Regions from separate parts of the Streptomyces sp. NPDC126497 genome, predicted to be linked through region 2. Evidence: riboswitches for the same ligand, from Rfam matches in the RefSeq annotation. Region 2 holds a riboswitch; the other holds the start of a gene.

Region 1 (7,423 bases), on a different contig from region 2:
CACCTCGCTGCCGTCGGCGTCGACGCGGGTGGCCGTGGCCGGTGCCAGGTCGAGCAGACCGCGCACCGAGTCGGCGGTTCGTGCCGTGGCCAGCGCCTCCAGCGCACCGGACGTGGCGAAGATGACGATGAGCAGCGCGCCGTCCCTCACCTGCCCGATCGACGCCGCCCCGAGAGCGGCGACGACCATCAGCAGGTCGACATCGAGCGTCTTCTCCCGCAGAGCCCGCAGACCCGCCCACCCCGGCTCCCAACCGCCGGCCGCATACGTCACCGCGTACAGCGGCCCCCACGCCCACGCCGGAGCACCAGCCAGCTGCAGCAGCAGCGCGAGCAGGAAGAAGACGGTGGCTGCGGCGGCCCAGCGCGCCTCGGGCAGGGCGAGGACACGGGTACGGCGCCGGGGCGCGCCGCCGTCGCGCGCAGGCGCGGCCCGGCCGGCCGGGGCTGGAGTGACGGTGGAGGTCATCGGAGCGGAACTCCTTCACGACGGCATGACGGGACAGCGGCCGGCCGGAAGGTCGGCACCGCTCCCTCCACCGTACAGGATCACATGAAGAGCAATTCATACGTTCATGGATCCCTCTCCGTAGGATGGCGACCATGGGCCATGGAGCTGACGCCGAAACCACCGCCACCGCGCGCGAGCGCCTCGAGACCGTGGGCGCCGCCGACGTGGCTGCCACACTCCAGGCTCTGGCCACGCCCTCCCGGCTGCGGATCCTGGCCCGTCTCCAGGAGGGCGCGTGCGCGGCGACCGAACTCGCCGACGCCGTCGGCATGGAACAGTCCGCCTGCTCCCATCAGTTGCGTCTGCTGCGCAACCTCGGTCTGGTCACCGGCGAGCGCCGGGGCCGCTCGGTGATCTACGCGCTCCACGACAACCACGTCGCCGAACTGCTGGAGCAGGCCCTCTACCACGTCGAGCACCTGCGCCTCGGCCTGCGCGACACCCCGGCCGCCGTGGCCGGGGCCCGCTCCGTGCCGGACGGGCGGCAGTCCGGCAACGCCGCCACGGCTGCCTCCTCGGGGCGCGGGCCGGCGTAGTACGGGTCGACCAGGATCCCGGCCACCGACGGCCACGAGCCCACCGGTGGCCGCCCGCCCGAAAGACGGCGCCGAGCGGATCCGGTAGCTGGTGGGGGTCGGCCGCACTCGCGGGACCACCGCGTCGGCGGGCTCGGGCACCCGCCGCGGACGCCCCCGCGACGCGGGGGCGGGGGAACCGGTCCGGCCGGGGCGAGGATCTCACGGGCGGCACACCGTTCGAGGCGTCGGATGATCTCACCGGCCGTCGCCCGCACCGTCCGTGACGAGCCGTCCCGCTCCCGGCCCCCGGCTCGCCGGGCCGGGCGCACGCGTCCCGGCCCGGCGCGCGGCACAGCCCGAAGCGGATGTGCCTCATCGCGGGGCTCGGCGGCGTACGTCACCGGCCGGTCCGCGGTCACCGCGCTTCGAACCCTTCGGCGCGCGGTGGCAAAGGCAGCAGCTCCGGCGGCGGAACGCGAGGTCGACGCCGGCCGTCAGTCCGTCTCCTGGGCGTGGGGGGCGGTCGCGGGCGGGTGGGCCGGGCGGTCCCGTCCGCCGTCGCGGCCCGACACCACCACGGCGACCAGCCCGACGACGACGGCTGCGACGGCGACCCGTCCCGCCGCCCGCACCCACCATCCCGGCCGGGCCGCGCCCCCGCCGGGCGGACCCAGCCGCTCGGCCCGCCGGGCCGGCCTCAGCAGGCGCAGCAACAGCAGGACCGCGACCGGCAGTTGCAGCAGCCACAGCACGGTGCGCGGCCACTCCCCGTACCAGACGTTGGTTCCGTACAGCAGCGTGTGCCACACGCTCAGCACGTACACGACGATCACGAAACGGTGCAGTCGCCGCCAGGTGTTCGCTCCGATGCGGTGCCGGACGTAGAACAGCAGCCCCAGTGGGACCGCCAGGTACAGGGCGCCCTGGCCGATCGGGATGGCGACCCTGCCGGTTCCGGAGTCGTACCAGCCCGGCACGAAGGTGTCCGCGAAGGCCACCCACAACCGCTCCGCCCACGCCACCTGCGTCTCGTAGCGCACGAGTTCCGCCGCGAACATCAGCGCGTGCGCGGACATCAGCGCCATCGTCGTCAGACTCGTGGTGCGGTGCCAGCGCTCCAGCACCTGCCGGGAGACCGGCAGCCGGGCGGGACGCGGCCCCGACAGCAGCAGACCGAGCATGACCGTGCCCCACGCCCACAACAGCCCCGACCACCCGAACGCCTGACTGAGCAGGTACATCCAGTAGGTGCCGGGATCGTCCATGAACGGCATGACCGCGACGGTGTCCGACGCGCCCGACTCCATGCGCGCCCACAGGAAGGCGAACACGAGCACCGTGACCACCACCGCCGCGGTGGCGTCGGGCAGGGCGGACCGCAGGTCGCCGCGGAGCGCGACGCGGTCACCGGGAGGCCGCCGCCGTCCGGGAGGGGCTACCGCCCCGTCCTCCTCCGGCCTCGCGTCTGACGTCATCGGGGGCCTCCCGGGCGCGGGCCACCGCAGCAGCGGTGCGCATGTGGCGTGAGGTGACAAGTCTGACCGAGGAGGTGGTGATCCTCCGAGGCGGTATCCGGCCAGACTGGCCGCGTACGCCGTCGAGCGTGCCTCCGGCGCGTTGCGTGCGGCCGGGGCCGCCCGCGCTTTTGCCGTCGACCCGGGGAAACGTAGGATCACCTGGTCATCGCCGCGACGGGAGACAGGAAGCCGGTGCGAATCCGGCACGGTCCCGCCACTGTGACCGGGGAGCGCCCCTCCGACATGCCACTGCGCTGCGCGCGGGAAGGCGGAGGGAACGTCGATCCGGGAGTCAGGACACTGGTCCGTCGCGGGCCCGTCCCGAGGAGCGCGGACTCCAGGAGGCTTCACGTGTCCCAGCTGTCCACCCCTGCCCGCACGCGCGGGTTCCTTCGTGCCGCGGCGGCCGCCATGGCGCTGTCGTCGGTGCTGCTGACCACCGGCTGCGGCGGGTCCGGCGGGAGCGGCGGGGAGGCGGGGGCCACCGCCGCCGTCCCCGCGGGCTTCCCGGTCACCGTCGACAACTGCGGCGTGAGGACGACGTACGAGAAGCCGCCGTCACGGGCGGTCACCGTCCACCAGCACCCGGCGGAACTCATGCTCGCCCTCGGCCTGAAGGACCGCATGGTCGGCACGGCCTTCCCCGACTCCGCCGTCCTGCCCGAGCTGAGGAAGGACTACGCGGCCATCCCCGAACTGGCGAAGAGGGAGCCGTCGTTCGAGAAGATCCTGGACGCCGGACCCGACTTCGTCTACGGCGGCTACGGCAGTGCCTTCGCCGAGAACGAGGGCCGCTCCCGCAAGGCGTTCGCCGACGCCGGCATCGACACCCACCTCAACCGCGAGTACTGCGGCGAGAAGCGGGTGACGATGCAGGACACCTACGACGAGATCCGCACCATCGGCAGGATCTTCGGTGTCCCGGACCGGGCCGACGAGCTGGTCGCGGACCTCGAGGACCGCGTCGGCAAGGCCGCCGCCGAGGTCGAGGGCGAGCCCGAGGTGTCCGTCTTCGTCTACGACAGCGGCGACAGGAGCGCCTTCACCGCGGGCGGCAAGAGCCTGGGCACCGAGCTGATCCGGCTGGCCGGCGGCGAGAACGTCTTCGCCGACCTCGACGACGTCTTCGGCGACGTCTCCTGGGAGCAGGTCGTCGAGCGCGGGCCCGAGGTCATCGCCGTCTACGACTACGCCGGCGCCGGAAGCGTCGAGGAGAAGAAGAGGTTCCTGCTCTCCCAGCCCGCGCTCGCCGACGTGCCCGCCGTCAGGAACGAGCGGTTCGTCGTCCTGCCGCTGACCGCCACCCTGGTCGGCGTCCGCTCGGCCCACGCGGTCGAGGACCTGGCCCGCGGGCTGCACCCCGAGAGCTTCCGGTGACCCGGGACGCCCCCGCCACGCCCACCGGACGGACGGTCCGACGGCGGAAGGCCGAGGAGGCGGGAGCGGGCCGCACGCGGTTGGCCGTCACGCTGCTCGTGCTCGCCGCCCTGCTCGCGGTCTCCGCCACGGCGGGTCTGGCGATCGGCTCCGTCCGGGTGCCGCCCGGCCAGGTGTGGGGCATCGTGGCGCACGCGCTGGGCGCCGACTGGCAGCAGCCGGACTGGTCGCGGGCCCGGGAGACCATCGTGGTGGACGTGCGGGCGCCGCGGGTGCTGCTCGGCGCGGTCACCGGCGCCGGCCTGGCGGTGATCGGCACCGCGCTGCAGGCCCTGGTGCGCAACCCGCTCGCCGAGCCCTACCTGCTCGGCGTCTCCTCCGGCGCGTCGCTCGGCGCCGTCTCGGTGATCGTGTTCGGGTTCACCCTCTTCGGGCCGCTCTCCCTGTCGGTGACCGCCTTCGCGGGCGCCCTGGGCGCGCTCCTGCTCGTGTACGCCACCGCCCGCACCGGCGGACGCATCACCTCGGCGCGGCTGGTGCTGTCCGGGGTGGCGGTCGCGGCGGTGCTCACCGCGGTCCTCGACCTGCTGCTGCTCACCACCGACCGGGGCAACGAGGCCCGCGCGGTCCTCGCCTGGACCCTCGGCGGCCTCGGCGGCGTCAACTGGGGCACGCTGTGGCTGCCGGGCACGGCCCTGCTGCTCGGCGTCGGCGCCCTCATGGCGCAGGCCCGCAACCTGAACCTGCTGCTGGCCGGCGAGGAGGCGGCCACCACGATGGGGCTGGACGTGGCCCGGTTCCGCGCCCGGCTGTTCGTGCTGCTCTCCCTCCTCACGGGCGTGCTGGTCGCGGCGGCCGGACCGATCGGCTTCGTCGGCCTGATGACGCCCCACATCGTGCGCCTGTTCGTCGGCGGCGACCACCGCCGGGTCCTGCCGACGGCGGCACTCGGCGGAGCGGTCTTCCTCGTCTGGGCCGACATCGCCGCACGGACGGTCGCCGCACCGACGGAGATACCCGTCGGCGTCCTCACGGCCCTGTGCGGCGGGCCGTTCTTCCTGTGGCTGATGCGCCGGGACGCCCGGCGCGGCACCGACCGAGGAGTGGCATGACCGCGACCGAACTGAGCGTCGACGGCGTCACGCTCACCGCCGGAGCCCGCCACCTGGTGCGCGACGTCTCCCTGACCGCCCGCCCGGGCGAGACCATCGGGCTCGTCGGTCCCAACGGCAGCGGGAAGTCCAGCCTCCTGCGCACCGTCTACCGCGTCCTGCGCCCCGACACCGGCCGGGTCCGGGTCGACGGAGACGACGTCTGGGCGCTGCCGGTGCGGCGACTGGCCCGCACCGTGGCGGCGGTGGTCCAGGACTCGGCGGCCGACTTCGACCTCGCCGTCCGCGAGGTCGTCGCCATGGGCCGCACCCCGCACAAACGGTTCCTCGCCGGTGACACCCCCGAGGACGCCGGCCTCATCGACTCCGCGCTCCTCGCGGTCGACGCCGTCCACCTGGCCGACCGCCCCTTCGACCGGCTCTCCGGCGGCGAGCGCCGGCGCGTCCTCATCGCGCGGGCCCTCGCCCAGCAGCCCACCCTCCTCGTCCTCGACGAACCCACCAACCACCTCGACATCCGGCACCAGCTGTCCGTGCTCGGCACCCTGCGCCGCCTGCCCGCCACCGTGCTGCTCGCCCTGCACGACCTCAACCTGGCCGCCTCCTACTGCGACCGCCTCTACGTCCTGCACGACGGTGCGGTCACCGCCTCCGGTCCACCCGCCGAGGTCCTCACCCCGCGGCTCCTGGCCGAGGTCTACGGAGTGGCGGCGGAAGTCGCCGTCCATCCGCGCACGGGCGCCCCGCAGGTGACGTTCCTCCCCGAAGAGCCACCCGGCTGAAGGGCCCGCCCGGTGCCCCCGTGCCCGTCCGCGTCGTCCGGGACGGAAAGGGGAGCGCGGGGGGCGTCGACCGCGGCCCCGGTGCCGACCCGGTGGATGTCCAGGGCGACGAGGAGGACGGCCGCGCCGGCCACGTCGCCGGGTGTGCCGGTGCGGCCCCGCGGGTGAGTGCCTCCGCCTTCGAGGGCGTCACCACCGGCGGGAAGAGGTCGTCGACGACCTCTTCCCGATCCACTCCGACCGCACCGGTGGAAGTCGTCCACCGGCCCGGGCCGGCCGGGGAGGCTCCGGCGGGTACCGGTTCCGGCCAGGTCCGCTGCGGCCGTTCCGGCCCGCGGGCCCCGGTCAGGTGGTGCTCAGGGAGATGCTGCCGATGCGGGGACGCGAGCCGGGCGGTGGCGTCGACACGGCCGCGAGAGCACCGGCCGGCTCCCCGGCGTCGGGCGGCGGCGGGCCGAGCGGAGCCGGTGTCACCACGACCGGCGGAACGCCCTCGCCGTCCCACGCGCCCAGCCGGCGCAGCTCGGTGAGGTGCTCGGTGATGTCGAACGTGAAGGTGAGTCCTCCACCACCGTGGGAGTGGGGATGGGCGCCGACCGCGCCGAAGAAGTGGACGTGGCCGATGAAGTACGGCCCCTCCGGGTCGAGGTCCTCCTCGTGGTCGGGGCGGGCGCCGACGAAGACGCGGTAGTTCGTCTGGGGCGGCGCGTCGGCGCGTACGTCGTCCATGGTGAGGACGGCGCGGTTCGGCGTCTGCGGCGAGGCGGCCTCCGGCAGGGCCCCGGCGCGGGCACCGGGCCCGGGAGTCAGCGGGACGGCGAGGGCGTCCGGTCCCAGGTCGGTCGGGCCCGAGGTGGCCGCCACCTGCTGCGGCGGGGGGTCGACGCCGGCCGCCGGCGTGGCGACCAGCCGCTCGGGGGGCTTCAGCCCGAGCCCGTCCGTCAGCGACTCGTAGACGTACCCGAACTCCTCCGTGGACTGGAGCTCTCCCGACGTGAACCTGACCTGGTTGCCCTGCGCGTCGCGGAAGGTGTGGGCGAAGCCGAGCCAGTCCGCGTCCGTCGGGTTCCTGTGCTCGGCGCTGCTCGCGTTCCAAGCCGCCCAGAGACGGTCGATGTTGGCGTGGTGCAGCCAGAAGACGGGGTCCCGGGGCGAGAAGAACTGCAACATCACCCCTCCCACGTAACCGTGGAGGAGGTTGTGCGGCTGCATCTCCAGCAGGCCGGACTGTCCGTTGCTGTGGAGCAGACGGCTGCCGGTGTGCTCGCTGCCGAACTGCGTCGCGCCGGTGAAGCGCGGTGCCTGCATGGCCCGGTACGGGTTGACCTCGGTCCACCCGACGGAAGCTCCCAGGGCGGCGCCCGGGCTGCGGTCGGGCTCCGCCAGGAACAGCGGGTTCCCGCCCTCGCCGTCGGGCCAGTCCGGGCTGCGGAACGCGCTCGGCAGGCGACGGCATTCCTGCGACCCCGGGCTGTCCGGGTCACCGTTCGTCACCCGGGTGTAGTTCCAGTACGGCAGTGCCCAGTCGTCGGGTCCGTCCAGCTCGTTCCGGATGACGTCGCGCACGATCTCCTCGAAGCAGAGGAGGTAGGCGCGGTGCCAGGGCA
Region 2 (7,423 bases):
GCGTATCTGGGACGGGTCGCCGCCACCGGGCAGTTCGGCTTCCAGGCCGTGCAGTGGACCGGACCGCTGGTGGCCGGCGTACTCGCCGACTCGCTGGGCGTGGAGTCGGCCGTGCTGGTGCTGGCCGCCGCCATGGCCCTCCTGGCGCTCACCCTGCACCTGGGCCGGCGCCGCCTCGCCCTCCTGGACGTTCCGCTGGAGGAGGTCCGGGAGCTCCCGGCCGACGACGTCGGGCCCGGGGGGGCCGCCGCGGACGGCGTCGTCCTGATCCGATCGTCGGAGGACGGGGCGGGCTGATCCACCCCGGCCGACTGGGAAGGAAGTACACATGGGCACGTCAGCGGAGTTGGGCATCGTCGCCATGGGCATGGCCTTCGGCGAGCGACGCGACGTGTCGGCGACGGCGGCCGACTACGTTCCCGATCCCGAGGCGGTCACGGCCCTCGGCTACCGCACCTACCACCGCGCCGCGCCCGGCGTCACCGCCGTCGACCTGGCCGCCGAGGCCGCGCGGGAGGCCCTGGAGAACGCCGACGTCACCGCCGCCGACCTCGACCTGATCGTCGTCGGCAACTCCGACGTGCCGGACTACCTGGGCTGGGACCCCTCGGCGGCCGTGGCCCGGTCCCTGGGCGCGCACGGCACGCCCACCACGCTGTTCACGCAGGCGTGCGCGGCGTGGTCGCCCGCACTGGACCACGCCGCCGGCGCGATGGCCCTCTCCGCCGCCGAGACCGCGCTGGTGGTCCTGGTCAACGTGATGAGCGAGGCGCACGGCAACCGGATGGACTTCAACGGCTGCGTCGCCAGCGACGGAGCCGTCGCCGCCGTCGTCCGCCGCGGGCATCCGCGGCTGCGCCGGCTGTCCTCGGCACAGTTCACCCGTCCCGAGTACGCGGACCTGTTCCGCATCGAGTACGGCGGGGCGGCCGTGCCGCTGCCGCCGCCGGGGAGCGGGCTGAAGGACGTCAGCCCGATGGCCTCCGTCTACCGGCATTTCGACCGGGACCCGGAGCGCTTCCAGGCGTTCCTGAAGGAGACCACGGCGCGGCTCGCGGACGTCGTCGACGAGGCCCTGGCACGCGCGGGACGGAACCGGTCCGAACTGGCCCGGCTGATCCACCTCAACGACAACCAGCAGGCGTTCCGGGCGGTGGCCGACACCGTCGGCATCCCCCTCGCCCGCACCAACGCCGAACTGGCCCGCTCCCTGGGCCACATGGGCTGCGCCGACCAACTGGTCTGCCTGTGGCGGCACATCGAGGCCGGCGAACTGGCCCTCGGGGACCTGGTGGCCCTCACGGGCGTCGCGTCCCCCGGGATGCACTGGTTCTGCACGCTCGTCGAAGTGTGAGACGGCGCTCCCCGCACGTCAGCACCCGCGAAAGGACGTACCGAAACATGGCCGCCGATCCCCCCTCCGCGCCGGTGACGCCTCCCGCCCCCTCCGAGGCGGACATCGCCGGCTTCGTCGTCGAGCGCTTCCTGCCCGGTCTCGACACCGCCGACCTGGACCCGGAGTACGACCTGCTCGCCACCGCGGTGATCGACAGCCTCGCGGTCCTGCACATCGCGGCCTGGCTGGCGGACGAGCACGGCGTCGACCTGCCCGACGAGGAGCTCGTCGGACGCAACTTCCGCACCGTGCGCGCCATCCGGGCCACGGCCGGGCGGGCGGCGGCCGGGAGGGAACGCTCATGAGTGCCCCTGCGCCCCTCGCCGCGGCGTTCACCGCCCGGGCCGCCGAGCGGCCGTCCGCCCCCGCACTCGTCTGGGAGGGCCGGACGACCTCGTACGGCGAGCTGCACGCCATGGCCTGCCGTGCCCGCACCCGGGTGGAGGCCGCCGCACCGCACCCCGGCCGCCCGGTGGGCCTGCGGATGCGGAAGTCGCCGGAGGCGGTGGCCCTCGTCCTGGGCTGTCTGATGGCGGGCCGCGGCTTCCTGCTGCCCTCCCACGAACTGCCCGACCTGCCGCTCGAGGAGCTGTACGGGCAGGCCGGGTGCACGGTGGTCCTCGGCCTGGCCGACGATCCTCTGGTGGACGTGGTGGTGGACCCGTCCGCCGCCGCTCCGGGCGGCGCCGGGGAACCGCGCCCGCCCGCCGAGGTCGCCGAGGACGACACCGGCTTCCTGCTGACCACGTCCGGTTCGACGGGCCTGCCGAAGATCGTGCCGCTGTCACAGGGGGCGGTGGCCCGGTTCACCGCGTGGGCGGCGGACGCCTTCCCCCTCGGGCCGGGCAGCACGGTCCTCAACTACGCGCCGCTCAACTTCGACCTGTGCCTGCTGGACGTGTGGAGCACCCTCGCGCACGGCGGGACGGTGGTGCTGGCCGACCCGGAGCGGGGCACCTCGGCGCGCTACCTGCACGGCCTGGTCGCCGACCACCGCGTGACGCTGATCCAGGGCGTTCCCCTGCTGTTCGAGCTGCTCACCCGGGCCGCCGCCGAGGCGGGCCCGCTGACCACCCCCGAGCACCTGGTCTTCGCGGGCGAGGCGATGCCGGCCCGGGTGCTGGCGGGCCTGCCTCCGGTGTTCCCGTACGCCCGCTGGTTCAACAACTACGGCTGCACCGAGACGAACAACAGCTTCCTCCACGAGGTGGACCGCAGCGGACCGGTCGCCGGTCCGCTGCCGATCGGCCGCCCGCTGCCCGGCGTGCACTGGCTGATCACCGGCGACGACGGGCGCGCCCTGACCGGCCCCGGCCGGGGGGAGCTGCTCGTCAGCACCCCGTTCCAGACGACGGGTTACGTCAATGTGCCCGACAGCCGGAAGTTCGCCCCGCACCACGACGGCGTGCCCGGGGTGGTGTACTACCGCAGCGGTGACGTCGTCCGGCGGCACGAGGACGGCTCGCTGAGCGTGCTGGGGCGGACCGACCACATGGTCAAGGTGCGCGGCACCCAGGTCAGCACCCAGCACGTCGAGAGCATCCTGCTGGAGCACCCGGCGGTCGCCGAAGCGGCCGTCGTCGCACTCCCGGACCCGGTCGCCGGCCACCGTCTGCACGCGACCGTGCGGCCGGTCGAGCCCGGCTCCGTGGGGGTCCTGGCGCTGCGTCGGTACTGTGCGGAGCGGACGGTGCGGGCGGCCGTGCCGAGCGTGTTCGAGATGGTGTCCCGGCCGTTGCCGAGGACGTCGACGGGGAAGGTCGACCGCACCCGGATCCGGGACTCGCTGAGCACGGCGTGACGCGGGCACGCGGGGGCTGTCCGGCCGTGGCCGGGCAGCCCCCGCGTGTCGTTCCCCGCGGTCAGCGGAGCGCCGTGCGGAAGGCCTTGGCCACCGAGGTGACGCCGATGGCGAGCACGATGACCGCCGCTCCGCCGTAGACCGATTCCTGGGACTCCCAGAGGGTCCTGGCGTCGGCGAGGAAGTCGGGGTTGAACAGCTCCTGCCGGTACAGCACCCAGGCCAGCGGCAGCGTGAACACCGCATGGGCGAGCGCGTACCAGCCGGCCAGCCGGACGGTCCAGCCCTGCCCGGCCACCCGTGCGGCCCCGACCACCGCGAGACCGGCCAGACCGGCCAGAACCGGCCACAGCCAGCCCGACCACAGGTCCGGGTCCAGTACCTCCAGGTGCCGCCCGTCGTCCGCCCGGTAGGGCTCGGCGGTGTGCTGCCAGACGATCAGCGCGAACAGCAGCACGTCCCACGCCACGGCGGCCGACGCCGCGACACCGCCCCGGTCGCGCCGCGGGACGTCGGGCAGTTCGTCCGGCGTCCAGCGGTCGCCGGTGACGCCACGGCGGTACCGGATCCGCTCGGTCACGCCGAACACCACCGTGATCGCGGCGACCAGCTGGGCGCCGACTCCCATCAGCGTGCCGGCGCCGACGCGCAGGGCCGCGCCGGGACCGCCGCCGTCGGCCACCTCCAGCAGGGCGAGCCCGAGGGAGAGGGCCGGCAGCACGCCGGCCACCAGGGTGACCAGCGCGCGTACGTAGGCGGGATACAGGTCCGGACCGATCAGGACCAGCGGCCGTTCGGTGCACCGGGCCGCGTACCGCACCGGGTCCCCCAGCTCGCTGAGCACCTCCCGCTCGGCCGCCCGGTGGTCGTCGCCGCCCCGGCCGTCGATGGTGTCGGCGATGGTGGCGCGGAGCTCTCGGGCCACGTCGTCACGCTGGTCCGCCGGAAGCCGTCGGACGACCTCGTGGACGTAGCGCTCGGTGAGCACCCCCGTACTCATTCGTTCTCCTTGGTGAGTCGTGAGATCGAAGCGACGAGGTCCTGCCATTCACGCACCAGGCCCTCCCGGACCCGGGATCCGTCGGGGCTGACACGGTAGAACTTGCGCGGCCGGGACTCGTCGGTGTTCCACTCGCTCGTCAGCAACCCCTGTTTCTCCAGGCGCCGCAGCAGCGGGTACAGCGTGTTTCCGTCGACGGTGACCCCCGCGTCGCCGAGCGTCTCCAGGAGCGCATAGCCGTACTGCGGTTTCCGGAGCAGCGCCAGACAGGCGAGCACCACCGTCCCGCGGCGCAGTTCCTGCGCCTGGCTCAGGGTCAGTTCTTCTACGGACACGACCCACACGATAGTGTGCGTCGCACACTAATGTCACCCCCCCTGACACGGTGGATGCTCCGCCCCCTCGGGACGCCCCGGACGCCGCGCGGCAGGGGGACCGCACGGATCCGGCGCACGTCCCACCGTCCGCGCGCCCCCGGTGTCCGCTTGTCACCGGACCGGAACGGGCACTACTGTCACCACGCCTTGGTGACGGGAAATCGGTGCGATACCGGTGCGGCCCTCGCCACTGTGATCGGGAAGTCCGGCTCCGGTCCTCACGGACAGCCACTGGGTTCTTCGGAACCCGGGAAGGCGGAGCACGGGCGGTGGTACCCGTCAGCCAGGAGACCGGCCAAGGCGCGTCAACCATCCACGAGGTGCTGGAGAGGGTCTGCTGAGCCATGCACATTGCCGAGGGTTTCCTGCCTCCGGCGCACGCGGTCGCCTGGGGCGTCGCGTCGGCGCCCTTCGTCGTCCACGGAGCCCGGTCGCTCATCCGTGACGTCAGGGAGCATCCCGAGAGCACCCTTCTCCTCGGTGCCTCGGGAGCGTTCACGTTCGTGCTGTCCGCGCTGAAACTGCCGTCGGTCACCGGGAGTTGCTCCCACCCCACCGGCACGGGCCTGGGCGCGATCCTGTTCCGGCCGCCGGTCATGGCGGTGCTGGGCACCATCACCCTGCTGTTCCAGGCGCTGTTGCTCGCCCACGGCGGGCTGACCACCCTGGGCGCCAACGTCTTCTCGATGGCGGTCGTCGGCCCCTGGGCCGGGTACGGCGTCTACCGGCTGCTGCGCCGGTACGACGTGCCGCTGATGGTGGCGGTGTTCTCCGGCGCGTTCGCCGCCGACCTGTCGACGTACTGCGTGACGAGCGTGCAGCTGGCGCTCGCCTTCCCCGACCCGGGCAGCGGATTCCCGGGCGCGCTGGGCAAGTTCGGCTCCATCTTCGCCGTGACGCAGATCCCGCTCGCGGTGAGCGAGGGGCTGCTGACGGTGCTGGTGATGCGCATGCTGACGCAGTCGAGCAAGGGGGAGCTGACGCGGCTCGGGGTGCTGGTGACGTCGGGGGCCGGGCGGAAGACGGCGAAGTCGTCCGACTCGGCGGGGACGGTGGCCCGATGAGCCGCAACGCGAAGATCAACACGCTGCTGCTGGTGCTGGTGGCCGCGCTCGCCGTGATCCCGCTGGCGTTCGGGCTCGGGGACCACAAGGAGGAGCCGTTCACCGGCGCGGACGCCGAGGCGGAGACCGCGATCACCGAGATCGACCCGGACTACGAGCCCTGGTTCTCACCCCTGTACGAACCGCCGTCCGGCGAGATCGAGTCGGCGCTGTTCGCCCTCCAGGCGGCGCTCGGCGCGGGCGTCCTCGCGTACTACTTCGGGGTGCGGCGCGGGCGGCGGCAGGGCGAGGCACGGGCGCTGGAGCGGCTGCGGGCCGAGGCCGGCGCGGACCCGGACGCCGCTCCCGGACGACGGGCCTGACGGCGCGTGCTGCCGATCGACGCGGCGGCGCACAGCAGCCGCTGGCGCCGCCGTCATCCCGTGGACAAGGCCGTGCTGGGGCTCGGCCTCACCGTGCTGGCGATCTCGCTGCCACCGTGGCCGGGCGCGGCCCTGGTGCTGGTGACGGCGCTCGTGGTGCTGCTCGGCCCGGCCGGGGTGCCCGCCCGGCGGCTGTGGCGGGCGTACCGGGTGCCGCTGGGCTTCTGCGTCACCGGGGCGCTGACGCTGCTGGTGCGGGTGGGCGGGCCGGGCGGATTCGTGTCCTGGGCCGGGGACGGGCCGCTGCGCGCCGGGGAGGTGCTGCTGCGCACCTCCGCGGCCTCGCTGGGCGTGCTGCTGTTCGCCTTCACCACACCGATGTCCGACCTGCTGCCGCGCCTGGTGCGGGCCGGGGTGCCGGCCCCGCTCGTGGACGTGGCGCTGGTGACGTACCGGATGAGCTTCCTGCTGCTGGACTCGGTGCGCCGCGTCCGGGACGCGCAGGCGGCCCGGCTCGGGCACACCACCCGGGCGGCGGCCTGGCGTTCGCTGGGCGGGCTCGGCGCGACCGCGTTCGTCCGGTCCTTCGACCGGGCGGCGCGGCTGCAGACCGGGCTCGCCGGGCGCGGCTACGACGGCACCCTGCGCGTGCTGGTGCCCGAGGCCCGGGTCTCCGTCCGGTTCACGGCGCTGAGCGTGGCGCTCCTGGCGGCGCTGGCCGCCCTCACCCTCGTCCTGGAAGGTCCCCTGTCGTGAGCGAGTCCGCCCTGGTGGCCCTGCGGGGCGCGTCGTTCGCGTACGAGGACGGCCCGCCCGTGCTCGACGGCCTGGACTTCGAGGTGCGCGAGGGGCGCGCGCTGGCCCTGCTGGGACGCAACGGCAGCGGCAAGACGACGCTGATGCGGCTGCTGAGCGGTGGACTGCGTCCGGCGGGCGGCGAGCTGACCGTCGGGGGGCGGCCGGTCCGCTACGACCGCAAGGGCCTGACGGCGCTGCGCACCACCGTGCAGCTGGTGGTGCAGGACCCCGACGACCAGTTGTTCGCGGCGTCCGTCGGGCAGGACGTCTCCTTCGGCCCGCTGAACCTCGGCCTGTCCGACGCGGAGGTGCGCGCCCGGGTGGCGGAGGCGCTGGCCGCGCTGGACATCACCGCCCTCGCCGACCGTCCCACGCACCTGCTGTCCTACGGGCAGCGCAAGCGGACGGCCATCGCGGGCGCGGTCGCCATGCGGCCGCGCGTCCTGATCCTCGACGAGCCGACGGCGGGACTCGACCCCGACGGCCAGGAACGCCTGCTCGCCGCCCTCGACCGGCTGCGCGCCGGCGGCACCACGGTCGTCATGGCCACCCACGACGTGGACCTGGCCCTGCGCTGGGCCGACGACGCGGCCCTGCTCACCCCGGCGGGGGTGAGCACCGGCCC

Evidence for each region. Region 2 has a riboswitch for cobalamin ahead of ABTY20_RS00385 (energy-coupling factor ABC transporter permease). Riboswitches for the same ligand answer to the same signal wherever they lie in the genome.
Region 1: linked by a shared signal. The riboswitch ahead of ABTY20_RS25985 (ABC transporter substrate-binding protein) and the one ahead of ABTY20_RS00385 (energy-coupling factor ABC transporter permease) in region 2 are both predicted to bind cobalamin.

The regions. Positions count from the first base shown of each region.
Region 1 is NZ_JBEORT010000076.1:1,440-8,862, forward strand. Features, by position in the region: gene ABTY20_RS25970 (heavy metal translocating P-type ATPase) at 1-468, opposite strand, end outside; gene ABTY20_RS25975 (ArsR/SmtB family transcription factor) at 603-1,046, shown strand; gene ABTY20_RS25980 (ferric reductase-like transmembrane domain-containing protein) at 1,523-2,503, opposite strand; cobalamin riboswitch at 2,691-2,868, shown strand; gene ABTY20_RS25985 (ABC transporter substrate-binding protein) at 2,957-3,922, shown strand; gene ABTY20_RS25990 (FecCD family ABC transporter permease) at 3,919-5,034, shown strand; gene ABTY20_RS25995 (ABC transporter ATP-binding protein) at 5,031-5,816, shown strand; gene ABTY20_RS26000 (tyrosinase family protein) at 6,162-7,423, opposite strand, start outside.
Region 2 is NZ_JBEORT010000001.1:90,162-97,584, reverse strand. Features, by position in the region: gene ABTY20_RS00415 (MFS transporter) at 1-297, shown strand, start outside; gene ABTY20_RS00410 (3-oxoacyl-[acyl-carrier-protein] synthase III C-terminal domain-containing protein) at 329-1,354, shown strand; gene ABTY20_RS00405 (phosphopantetheine-binding protein) at 1,402-1,701, shown strand; gene ABTY20_RS00400 (AMP-binding protein) at 1,698-3,197, shown strand; gene ABTY20_RS00395 (HAAS signaling domain-containing protein) at 3,259-4,197, opposite strand; gene ABTY20_RS00390 (PadR family transcriptional regulator) at 4,194-4,532, opposite strand; cobalamin riboswitch at 4,706-4,888, shown strand; gene ABTY20_RS00385 (energy-coupling factor ABC transporter permease) at 4,919-5,638, shown strand; gene ABTY20_RS00380 (energy-coupling factor ABC transporter substrate-binding protein) at 5,635-6,000, shown strand; gene cbiQ (cobalt ECF transporter T component CbiQ) at 6,007-6,756, shown strand; gene ABTY20_RS00370 (energy-coupling factor ABC transporter ATP-binding protein) at 6,753-7,423, shown strand, end outside.